DNA from 2 places in the Enterobacter sp. 186315 genome. Region 2 is predicted to be linked to the other one. Evidence: predicted binding sites of a transcription regulator. Region 2 holds the regulator's gene; the other holds the start of a gene.
The links. Region 2 encodes PurR, which represses purine synthesis genes. Its sites were predicted from a motif close to CANGCAAACGTTTGCNTG; they were not measured.
Positions count from the first base shown of each region.

Region 1: raiA (ribosome-associated translation inhibitor RaiA) is a predicted target of PurR. The motif match lies at 4,115-4,132, and genes of this name have one in related genera.

Region 1 covers NZ_JBPTTK010000015.1:90,942-96,911, forward strand. Annotated here, with positions in the region: gene aroF (3-deoxy-7-phosphoheptulonate synthase AroF) at 1-193, shown strand, start outside; gene tyrA (bifunctional chorismate mutase/prephenate dehydrogenase) at 204-1,325, shown strand; gene ACSVHP_RS16570 (SMP-30/gluconolactonase/LRE family protein) at 1,387-2,259, shown strand; gene pheA (bifunctional chorismate mutase/prephenate dehydratase) at 2,256-3,416, opposite strand; Phe leader region at 3,447-3,572, opposite strand; gene pheL (pheA operon leader peptide PheL) at 3,524-3,571, opposite strand; gene raiA (ribosome-associated translation inhibitor RaiA) at 3,676-4,017, opposite strand; gene bamD (outer membrane protein assembly factor BamD) at 4,287-5,024, opposite strand; gene rluD (23S rRNA pseudouridine(1911/1915/1917) synthase RluD) at 5,156-5,970, shown strand, end outside.
Region 2 covers NZ_JBPTTK010000001.1:171,389-177,358, forward strand. Annotated here, with positions in the region: gene punC (purine nucleoside transporter PunC) at 37-1,236, opposite strand; gene punR (DNA-binding transcriptional activator PunR) at 1,351-2,262, shown strand; gene purR (HTH-type transcriptional repressor PurR) at 2,280-3,305, opposite strand; gene cydH (cytochrome bd-I oxidase subunit CydH) at 3,603-3,692, shown strand; gene ACSVHP_RS00855 (MFS transporter) at 3,860-5,026, shown strand; gene sodB (superoxide dismutase [Fe]) at 5,062-5,643, opposite strand; gene ACSVHP_RS00865 (C40 family peptidase) at 5,765-5,970, opposite strand, start outside.

The sequences.
Region 1 (5,970 bases), on a different contig from region 2:
CAACCGTTCGATTATCGGTCTGATGATTGAGAGCAACATTCACGAAGGCAATCAGTCATCAGAACAACCGCGCAGCGCAATGAAGCACGGCGTGTCCGTGACGGATGCCTGCATCAGCTGGGAAACCACCGATGCCCTGCTGCGCGAGATCCACAAAGATTTAATCGGCCAGCTGGCGACGCGTCTGGTTTAAGAGGTTAGTTATGGTTGCTGAATTGACCGCGTTACGCGATCAAATTGATGAAGTAGATAAAGCGTTACTGGATTTGCTGGCGCGCCGTATGGCGCTGGTCGCCGAAGTGGGTGAGGTTAAAAGCAAATACGGCCTGCCGATTTACGTGCCGGAGCGCGAGGCCTCAATGCTCGCGTCCCGCCGCAAAGAGGCGCAGGCGCTGGGTGTCTCCCCTGATTTGATTGAAGATGTGCTGCGCCGCGTGATGCGTGAGTCCTATTCCAGTGAAAATGACAAAGGGTTCAAAACCCTTTGTCCTTCGCTGCGCCCGGTGGTGATTGTGGGCGGGGCAGGGCAGATGGGGCGTCTGTTTGAAAAGATGCTGACGCTTTCAGGCTACCAGGTGCGCATTCTGGAAAAAGAGGACTGGGCGAGCGCGCCAGAACTGATAAAAGATGCGGGCATGGTGATTGTCAGCGTGCCCATCCACGTCACGGAACAGATTATCGGCAAGCTCCCGCCGCTGCCGGAGGACTGTATTCTGGTCGATCTGGCCTCGGTGAAAAACGGTCCGTTGCAGGCGATGCTTGCGGCGCATACCGGTCCGGTGCTGGGTCTGCATCCGATGTTTGGCCCTGACAGCGGTAGCCTTGCCAAGCAGGTGGTCGTTTACTGTGATGGCCGTCAGCCGGAAGCCTATCAGTGGTTCCTGGAACAGATTCAGGTATGGGGCGCACGTTTGCACCGTATCAGCGCGGTCGAGCACGATCAGAACATGGCGTTTATCCAGGCGCTGCGCCACTTTGCCACCTTCGCCTATGGCCTGCATCTGGCAGAAGAAAACGTACAGCTTGAGCAGCTGCTGGCGCTCTCGTCGCCAATTTATCGTCTTGAGCTGGCAATGGTAGGGCGCTTGTTTGCACAGGATCCGCAGCTGTACGCGGACATCATTATGTCTTCAGAGAACAATCTGGCGCTCATCAAACGCTACTACCAGCGGTTTGGCGAAGCGATTACCCTGCTGGAGCATGGCGATAAGCAGGCCTTTATCGACAGCTTCCGTAAAGTAGAGCACTGGTTTGGCGATTACGCGCAGCGCTTCCAGAGCGAAAGCCGAACGCTACTGCGCCAGGCAAATGACAGTCGCCAGTAATGCGATGATGTATATACTAAAAGCCAGCGTTGCTGGCTTTTTTCATTATTGGGGAGCAGACATGGCTGAACCGCAGCTGTTGTTGAATTACACCGGGCACCTGCCCGAATGCCCGACCTGGAGTGCCGAAGAGAATGCCCTTTACTGGGCGGATATTCTGGAAGGCGAGATCCATCGCTACCACCTGCCAACGGCGGAGCACAGCGTTCTGTCGTTTCACGAAGAGGTCGGGTGCTTTGCCCTGCGCGAGCGCGGCGGCTTTATCGTTGCGATGCGTAACGCCATCTGGCTCACCGATAAGCACGGCCTGCTTCAGCGTAAGGTGTGCGATAACCCGTCGAATCCGCAGCTTGCGCGATTTAACGACGGCGGAACTGACCATTCTGGCCGCTTCTGGGCCGGCACGTTCTGGGGGCCGGGCGACTATAACGGCGCCATGCTGATGCGTATCGATAACGATCTGACGCCAGAAGTGATCCAGTGCGACATCCAGGGACATAACGGACTGGCGTTTAGCCCGGATCGACAGTGGATGTTCACCTCCGACACGCCCAACGGGGTTATCTATCGCACCCCGCTTGATGAACAGGGCGAGCCGGGTCAGCGAGAAGTCTTTCGTCGGTTTGAAGAGGGAGAAGGAGTACCCGATGGCGCAGCGGTGGACTTAGAAGGCTGTTACTGGAGCGCGCTGTTTGACGGATGGCGCATCGCGCGATTTTCACCGCAGGGCGAGCAGCTGGAAGAGTATCGGCTGCCGGTACGCTGCCCGACGATGGTCTGTTTTGGCGGCGAAGAGATGAAAACGCTCTTTATCACCACGACGCGGGAAAATATGGACGCGGAGGAGGTGGCGAAATATCCGCTCTCCGGTGCCATCTTCACCCTGCCGGTGAGCGTGGCAGGGATGAAGAAAAGCCGTTTTATCGAACGTTAAGCCGGATCGACCGGCACCACGTTTTCGCTGGGATAGCAGCCAAGAACTTTCATCGAGCGGGTGATCTCGCTCAGTTCTCGTAAGGCTTTCTGCATGGATGCAGACTCGAGGTTGGCCTGAATATCCAGGTAGAACATCTCTTCCCACGGATTGCCGTGAATAGGGCGCGATTCCAGCTTGGTCATGATCAGGTTGTGATTACGCAGCACCAGAAGTGCCTCTACCAGCGCACCCGCCTGCTGGCCGGTTGCCATCAGCAACGTCGTTTTCGCCGGAACTTGTTCGGACACGTTAATCGCCTTGCGCGCCAGAACAACGAAACGCGTGATATTTTGCGTCTGGTTCGCCAGGTTGCGCTCAAGCACCTGCAAGCCGTACAGCGCACCGCCCGCTTCACTGCCGAGCGCTGCAATGGCTGGAGAGTTCGCCTGCGCTACCTTTTCCATCGCCGCCGAGGTGCTCTCGGTGTACTCAATTTTCCAGTTCGGGTAGCGGTTCAGGAACTGGCTGCACTGCTGGAACGGCTGAGGATGGCTATAGACCGTTTCGATGGTGCTCAGATCCGTTGAACCGGAGACCAGCACGCAGTGATCGATAGGCACCGTCATCTCGCCAACCAGCGACAGGCTGGTGTGTTGTAGCAAGTCGTACACGTCGTTAATGGCGCCGGAGCTGGTGTTCTCAATCGGCACAACGGCGTAATCCGCCTGCCCGGTTTCAACCTGGTTGAAAATGTCGGCAAACTTCGCGCAGCCGCTTTCGATAAATTCTTCGAAATGACGCGCGGCGTACTGGCGCGCGGCGAGGTGCGAGTAGGAGCCTTTAGGTCCCAGAAACGCGACGCGGGCAGAGTGCGGGTTGGTTTTGTTCAGATGCTGTTGCAGCAGCGCCTGCTGAGTCAGAACGGAATCTTCAATGATGAGCTGGAACAGGCGGGTAATGTAATGGGCATCCAGGTGATACGCTTTGCCGAGGTGAATAAGGCGTTCCAGCAGGTCGCGTTCGCGGTCGATATCGCGAACGGGGCGGTGGGATTCCAGCTTCGCTTTGCCCACTTCCACCGCCAGCGTACGGCGTTCCGCCAGCAGTGCCAGCAGCTTCTCATCCAGGGCGCTAATTTTTACGCGCAGATCCAGTAACGGGTTTTCCGGTGTCATAGTGTTGCCTGTCTCAATTTATCGTTATCAATAAAAAAGGCCCCCCGGTGTGGGAGGCCTTGTTGTTCGTCTTCGCATTCTTTATCACACGACGAAACGCCTCCCGTTCAGGGGAAGGTAAAAAAGAATGCGAAGAAAAACGGCGTTTGTTTCATGGGGTCATCCTGTGGTTGATACCGTTAAAGTACCCGTACTGTTTTCACCCTGTCAATAAAAAACGCGCCCGGAGGCGCGTTGGCGGTACACTCAATGTAAAGGATTACTCTTCTTCAACTTCTTCCGCGAAGCTGGCGTCTTTCACCGAGGTTGCGGCGCGACGTGCTTCACCTTTGTGTTGCACTTTATTGAGCTGCCGTTCCAGCTTGTTGATCAAATCGTTGATAGCGGTGTACATATCCTCATGCTTAGCGCTGGCGACCAGATGGCCGTTCGGAGTATTGATAGTTGCATCAGCGGTAAAGCCCTGTGGCTCCTTGGACAGAATGATATGTGGGTTAATCAAATGAGTTTGCCATTTATCCAGTTTGGCTAGACGGTCTTCGACGTGCTGGCGAATTGCCGGAGTAATTTCCATTTGTTTACTGGTAATGTTCATTGTCATAAATTTTACCTCTTGTCTTTCCGTCTTGGTGATTCCAGCATACCCGACCTAATGTCAAAATGTGTGATTTAGATCACGTTATTTTGTCGGTTTTTGTCAGGGAATCTTTTTTGTGAGGCAGGGCAGGAAGAGGCGACTTTCATCTTGTCGAACGCGGTATTTAAGGTCATAGTTGAATGGTTGTGCTGACGCTAAACCGCTTCAGCGCGTGACCAATACGCATAAAAAAACGGCAGCCCTGAGGCTGCCGTTTTGCTTTGAACATGAGATCAGGTGTTGCTGCTGTTGGCGGCAATAATTTTCGCCACTTTTTCAGCCTGCGCATCCATCTGCATCTTACGATAGGAGTTTTCCATCAGCTTCAGACCGTCGCGGGTCGCCTGCGTGTCCGGGTAATCGCGCAGCATACCCTCTACGCGGTTAACCACGGCAACCCATGCGCCACGGCGGGTATAGTATTCAGCAACAGAGTATTCGTATTTAGCCAGACGATCTTTCAGGAATACCAGACGCTTGGTGGCATCGGTAATGTACTGGCTGTTCGGATAGCCGCGAACCAGCTTCGAGAAGTCGTTGAAAGCGTCACGTGCATGTTGAGGATCGCGATCGGAACGATCGACGCCAAAGAAGCCCTGCAATGCGCTATCATCCAGAGCCATGTTGGTCAGGCCGCGCATATACATGACATAATCAATGTTAGGATGAGTCGGGTTAAGACGCATGAAGCGATCGATAGTCGCCTGAGCCAGCGGCAGATCGGCATTTTTATAGTAAGCGTAGATAAGATCTAACTGGACTTGCTGCGAATAAGGGCCAAATGGATAGCGGTTATCCAGCGCTTCCAGTTGCGTTATTGCCTGTTTCCAGTTACCGTCCTGCAACTTTTGTTGTGCAGTCGCGTATATTTCATTCGGCGGATTGTCAGGGACCTGTTCATTTGAACCGGAGCAGCCCACCAAAGCCAGGCTCAACGTGGCCGCTGCCACCAGATATTTCATGCGCGTCATGACGTTTTGACTTTCCTCAAATGTTTGTCCGGGAGAATCTCTGTTCCTGCTCCCGATTAAGACCAGCTACAATAGCACACTATATTAAACGGCAAAGCCGTAAAACCCAACGTTAAACGAAGAAGCAGTTTATGGCACAACGAGTAGAACTCACCGCAACAGTCTCCGAAAATCAGCTCGGTCAACGCTTAGATCAAGCTTTGGCCGAATTGTTCCCTGATTATTCGCGTTCACGTATAAAAGAATGGATCCTTGACCAGCGCGTGCTGGTCAATGGCAAAGTCTGGGACAAACCGAAAGAGAAAGTGTTTGGCGGAGAAGCCGTCGCCATCAATGCTGAAATCGAAGAAGAAATGCGTTTCGAACCGCAGGATATCCCGCTGGACATCGTCTACGAAGATGACGACATTTTGGTGATCAACAAGCCGCGTGGCCTGGTTGTTCACCCGGGTGCGGGCAATCCAGATGGCACCGTGCTCAATGCATTACTTCATTATTACCCGCCGATTGCTGACGTACCGCGCGCCGGTATCGTTCACCGTCTGGATAAAGACACCACCGGCCTGATGGTCGTGGCGAAAACCGTTCCGGCCCAGACGCGTCTGGTGGAATCGTTGCAGCTGCGCGAAATTACCCGTGAATATGAAGCGGTCGCCATCGGCCACATGACCTCTGGCGGTACGGTAGAAGAGCCTATTAGCCGCCACCCAACCAAGCGCACGCATATGTCCGTGCATCCGATGGGTAAGCCGGCGGTCACGCACTACCGCATCATGGAGCATTTCCGCATCCATACGCGTCTGCGTCTGCGCCTTGAAACGGGTCGTACTCACCAGATCCGCGTTCACATGGCCCATATCACGCATCCGCTGGTGGGCGATCCGGTTTACGGTGGCCGTCCGCGTCCGCCGAAAGGCGCATCAGACGAGTTCATCAGCGTACTGCG
Region 2 (5,970 bases):
CCTAATCACTGAAATGTAACATAATTTCAGCCGCGATTATGCGTGCGACGTTTCCGCCTGCGTGCCGTTATCTGACGCTTTCTGAGCGGACGATTGCATCCTGTAGCCAAGTACCGCCAGCGCAACGGTTACCAGCATCACGCTGGTGGTGGTCAGCAGCGGAGTGGTAATCAGGGCAGAGACCACCAGGCTTGCCAGGAAGCAGAGGCCAAGCTGAAGCGTATTCTGCAAGGCGGCAGCACGCCCCGTAGCCTGCGGGAACGGGCGTAACGCCTGCGCCACCACAATCGGGTAAATCGCACCATTTGCAATTGCCATCACGCAGAACGGAATCAAGATCTCAGCCAGACCCGCGCCCGGAATAAACCCGACCGCCCAGGTACCGATTACGCTGAGGGCGTAGAGCACCATCAGCCAGGGCAGCATCTGCTGGCCTTGCCATTTTTGCAGCGCCGCACGACAGCCGTATCCGCCAATCAGGAAGGCGATGGTCTGCGGGACATAGCTCAGGCCAATCGCCGCCGGGCTGTAGCCCATATCGTGAAGAATAAAGGGTGAACCCGTCAGCCACGCGAAGAAGCTCGCAGAGCAGGCCGCGTAAATCAGCACGTTTCCGCGATAGGCTTTGCTACGCAGTAACGAGGTAAAGGTGATCGGTTTCGCTTCGGGATGCAGAACTTTTTTATGCGCGGGCTTAAGCGCAAACGCGGGCAGCATCAGGACAAGGGTGATAGCAAACAGCGTAGCGAAAATAGCCTGCCAGTCGAAATGCGCCAGGATCCAGCTTCCCAGCAGCGGGGCAAGCGCCGGAGACAGGCCGACCAGCGGCATGATGGTGGCGAAAATACGGTTAGTGCGCGACGCCGGATAGTAATCCGTGACCAGCGCCTGCCAGGTGACCGCCGCCGCACACACGCCCACCGCCTGAACGAAGCGCAGCACCAGCAGCCAGGTCGCGTCGCGAACCCACAGCATCCCCAGACAGCCCACGGCAAAAATCGCCAGGCCCAGCAACAGCACCGGCTTACGGCCAAAACGATCCGAGAGCGGCCCCCACAGCAGCTGCGCAAAGGCAAAACCGGCAAGGAACAGGCTCAGGCTGGCGCTGATGGCGGCGGCAGGGGTTTGCAGATCCTCCTGCATGGCGGCAAAAGCGGGTAAATACATGTCGGTGGCTAAGAAGCCCAGCACGCTCAGACCGCCAAGCCAGACTAAAAATCCTTTCCCAGGTTGCATTCTTTTATTCTCCTTCAGGAGGCAGGTGTAATTGGCGCAAAGTGTAGGGAGTGCAAAGCGGCTTGTGAAACGCTAATATTTGGCGGTTGCATTCAAAAATTTTGCAGGCAGAAAATGTGGTCAGATTATTCTCTTGAAGTGGTGGACGCTGTCGCCCGTAACGGCAGCTTTAGCGCAGCCGCGCAGGAACTGCACCGCGTCCCGTCAGCCATCAGCTATACGGTGCGGCAGTTAGAGGAGTGGCTGGCAGTTCCGCTCTTTGAACGCCGCCATCGCGACGTGGAATTAACGCCTGCGGGGGCGTGGTTTTTAAAAGAAGGGCGTTCTGTTATCAAAAAAATGCAGATCACCCGCGAGCAGTGCCAGCAGATCGCCAACGGCTGGCGCGGGCACCTGTCGATTGCGGTGGATAACATCGTCAAGCCCGAACGCACCCGGCAGATGATTGTGGATTTCTATCGTCATTTCTCCGACGTGGAGCTGCGCGTCTCCCAGGAGGTGTTCAACGGCGTATGGGACGCGCTGGCGGACGGCAGGGCAGAGATGGCGATCGGCGCGACCCAGGCCATTCCGGTAGGGGGGCGCTACGCGTTTCGGGATATGGGCATGCTGAGCTGGACGTGCGTGGTGGCAAGCACGCATCCGCTGGCGCAAATAGCCGGGCCGCTGAGCGACGACACGCTGCGCGACTGGCCGTCGCTGGTGCTGGAAGATACCTCGCGCTCGCTGCCCAAGCGCATCACCTGGCTGCTGGACAACCAGCGACGGGTGGTGGCGCCGGACTGGGAATCCTCCGCGACCTGTCTGTCGGCGGGGCTGTGCGTGGCGATGGTGCCGGTCCATTTTGCGCGCCCGCGCATCGATGCCGGAGAGTGGGTGGCGCTGGCGCTTGAGAACCCGTTCCCGGACGCGGCCTGTTGCCTGACGTGGCAGCAAAACGACGTCTCGCCCGCGATGGCCTGGCTTCTGGATTATTTAGGGGATAGCGAAACCCTGAACCGGGAGTGGCTACGGGAGCCAGCTTAGCTGGCCCCGTAAAGAGATTAACGGCGGTAGTCGCGGAACGGGCCGTCTGCGACCGAGCGGCGCTCGATAAGACGCGGATGAACCTCAATAGACTGGGACTCTTCGCGCTTGTTCACGATCCTGTCCATCAGCATATTGAAGGCCGTTTCGCCCAGCGAATCTTTCGGCTGGTGGATAGTGGTCAGCGCCGGGGTGAAGAAACGCGCGTTGCGCACGTTGTCATACCCGATCACCGAAATATCCTGCGGCACGCGAAGGCCCAGCTCGTCGGCGGCACACAGCGCGCCCATCGCCATGATATCGCCGCCGCAGAATACGGCGGTCGGACGGTGCTGCTGGGACACGATTTGCTGCATCGCGCGGTAACCGGATTCCGGCTCAAAGTCACCCTGCACGATCCAGTTTTCCGGTACGGCGATCAGCGCTTCTTCCATCGCTTTCATAAAGCCCGCCAGACGACCGGCACCGGTGTTGCGCTCCAGCGGGCCCGGGATCACGCCAATCTCGCGGTGACCGCGTTCAATCAGGTAACGTCCGGCCATGTAGCCGCCTTCGAAGGCGTTATCGATAACCGAGTCGGTGAAGTCTGCGCGCGCTTCGCCCCAGTCCATCACCACCATCGGGATATGACGGTACTCTTCCAGCATCGAAAGCACGGACTCCGGATATTCGGAGCACATCACCAGCAGGCCATCCACGCGCTTTTGCGCCATCATCGACAGATAGGCGCGCTGCTTTTCAATGCTGTTCCAGGCGTTGCCCAGAATCAGGGTGTAGCCTTTCTGGAAGCAGTTTTTCTCAACCGCTTCGATAATTTCAGCGAAATAGGCCGCTTCGCTGCTGGTCGCCAGCAAACCAATCGACTTGGTGTGGTTTACCTTGAGGCTACGCGCCACCGCACTTGGAGAGTAGTGCAGCTCTTTGATCGCCGCCCAGACGGCGTTGCGCGTTTCTTCAGCAACAAAACGGGTTTTGTTAATTACATGTGATACGGTTGTAGTGGAAACGTTTGCTCGTTTTGCCACGTCTTTAATTGTTGCCATTAAATGTCACTCCAGACCATATCCTAAGCTCCTGAAAAACGGGAAGGTAAACGTTTGCCTTCTCACACCCTTAACGCGCAATTCTGGATTGCGGCACGCCGGGAAAACGACACGGGACGTCAGGAGGGGATCAATGGCCGGTACGCTAATAAATTTAGCGTGGAATTTTGTCCTATCTTGATGAAAAGGGGAAGAGTTAAAATGAGGATCGGTTTAAATCCAGGAAGATTTTTGACCTGAACTGTGTAAAAATGAGCAAGCTCACTTTTCGTGGGGGGATTAAAAGGAGAAAAATTGATGAGTTCCGATCTGAAGTTTTCGCTTGTTACCACCGTTATCGTGCTGGCGTTAATCGTGGCTGGCGGTTTGACGGCCGCGCTGCACTGATTTACAAGGGGGGAGAGCCTTCTCCCTCCTCAATACCTTCCTCGATTGTTACTTCTTCAGCAAAAATCTTTTGCCAAATTGTTAACTTCTCATTTTTTGTGATTGGTGTCATGCTTTCGGCTTCTTTGTCCTGTGTCGCGTAATGACACGGCAACCGGAGTTGACCCATGAAAATCAATTTTCCCCTGCTGGCCCTGGCGATTGGCGCTTTCGGGATTGGCACCACTGAATTCTCCCCAATGGGATTACTGCCCGTTATCGCCCGGGGCGTGGATGTCTCGATCCCGGCCGCCGGGATGCTGATCAGCGCCTACGCCATTGGCGTGATGATCGGCGCGCCGTTAATGACGCTGCTGCTCTCTCACCGTGCGCGACGCAATGCGCTGATTTTCCTGATGGCTATTTTTACGCTGGGCAACGTGCTCTCCGCCATTTCGCCGGATTACACCACGCTGATGCTGTCGCGTATTCTGACGAGCCTTAACCACGGGGCCTTCTTCGGCCTGGGTTCAGTGGTGGCCGCAAGCGTGGTGCCGAAGCACAAGCAGGCAAGCGCCGTAGCAACCATGTTTATGGGGCTGACGATCGCCAATATCGGCGGCGTGCCCGCTGCGACCTGGTTAGGCGAAGCCATTGGCTGGCGTATGTCCTTCCTCGCCACGGCGGGGCTTGGCGTGGTGGCGATGGCGGCGCTGTTCTTCTCGCTGCCGAAGGGCAGCGCAGGGGAGCGTCCTGACGTGCGTAAAGAGCTGTCGGTGCTGCTGCGCCCTCAGGTGTTGTCTGCACTGCTGACTACCGTGCTGGGCGCGGGAGCGATGTTTACGCTCTATACCTATATTTCGCCGGTGCTGCACGACATCACTCACGCCACGCCGCTGTTTGTGACCGCGATGCTGGTGCTGATTGGCGTCGGCTTCTCGGTGGGCAATTTCCTCGGCGGCAAGTTTGCGGATCGCTCGGTCAGCGGCACGCTGAAGGGCTTTTTGACCCTGCTGATTGTCATTATGGTGGCGATCCCGTGGCTGGCGCGCAATGAAATTGGCGCGGCGGTGGCGATGGTTATCTGGGGTGCGGCGACCTTTGCCGTTGTGCCGCCGTTGCAGATGCGGGTGATGCGCGTGGCGCACGAGGCGCCGGGGCTGTCATCATCGGTGAATATCGGGGCGTTCAACCTCGGCAATGCGCTGGGTGCGGCAGCCGGCGGTGCGGTGATTTCAGGCGGGCTGGGATACAGCTTTGTGCCGGTGATGGGCGCAATTATCGCAGCGCTGGGATTGCTGCTGGTGTTGATGTCCGGTCGCAAACAGCCGGAAGCCGCCTGCGCGGCAGAATAAAAAAACGCAGAAGGGCGAACCCTTCTGCGTGTCTCTTACGCTGCGAAGTTCTTCGCAACAAATTCCCAGTTAACCAGCGCCCAGAAATGCTCCAGATAGTTCGGGCGCGCGTTACGGTAATCAATGTAGTAGGCGTGTTCCCACACATCGACGGTCATCAGCGGGGTTGCGCTGGTGGTCAGCGGTGTACCTGCGTTAGACGTTGACACGATAGCCAGTTTGCCATCCGCCTCTTTGACCAGCCAGGTCCAGCCGGAGCCGAAGTTTTTGATCGCGGCGTCGGTGAATTTCGCTTTGAAATCCGCAAAGCTGCCGAACGCGGCGTTGATGGCCGCAGCCAGTTCGCCGGTCGGTTCTCCGCCCGCGTTTGGTGCCAGGCAGTGCCAGTAGAAGGTGTGGTTCCAGACCTGAGCGGCGTTGTTGAATACGCCACCGTCAGCGCTACGCACGATCTCTTCCAGCGTTTTGCCTTCAAAGTCGGTGCCTTTAATCAGGTTGTTGAGGTTGGTGACGTAGGTCTGGTGGTGTTTGCCGTAGTGATATTCCAGGGTTTCCACAGAAATATGTGGGACCAGGGCGTCTTTTGCATACGGTAATGCAGGTAATTCGAACGACATTGCATCTCTCCTTATTGTTTTTAATGTTGCCAATAACCATACAGACAACAGGGATAGAGTAGCAAATTGAAAGGGTATGCAAAAGAGGAACTTACCCCGCCGCAGTGCGGCAGGGCAGGGGTTAGCGGATGGTCTGCGGGGTCATGACGCGGCGGGCGCCAACGTAATGACGAACCCAGTAATCTTCACTCAGAGAGGTAATCTGAATGTCCTGGCCGCTGCGCGGGGACTGGATGAATTTCCCGTTGCCAACATAAACGCCAACGTGGTCAGCCGTACCGCGCCCCTGGGTGCGGAAGAAGACCAGGTCGCCGTTTTCGAGCTCGC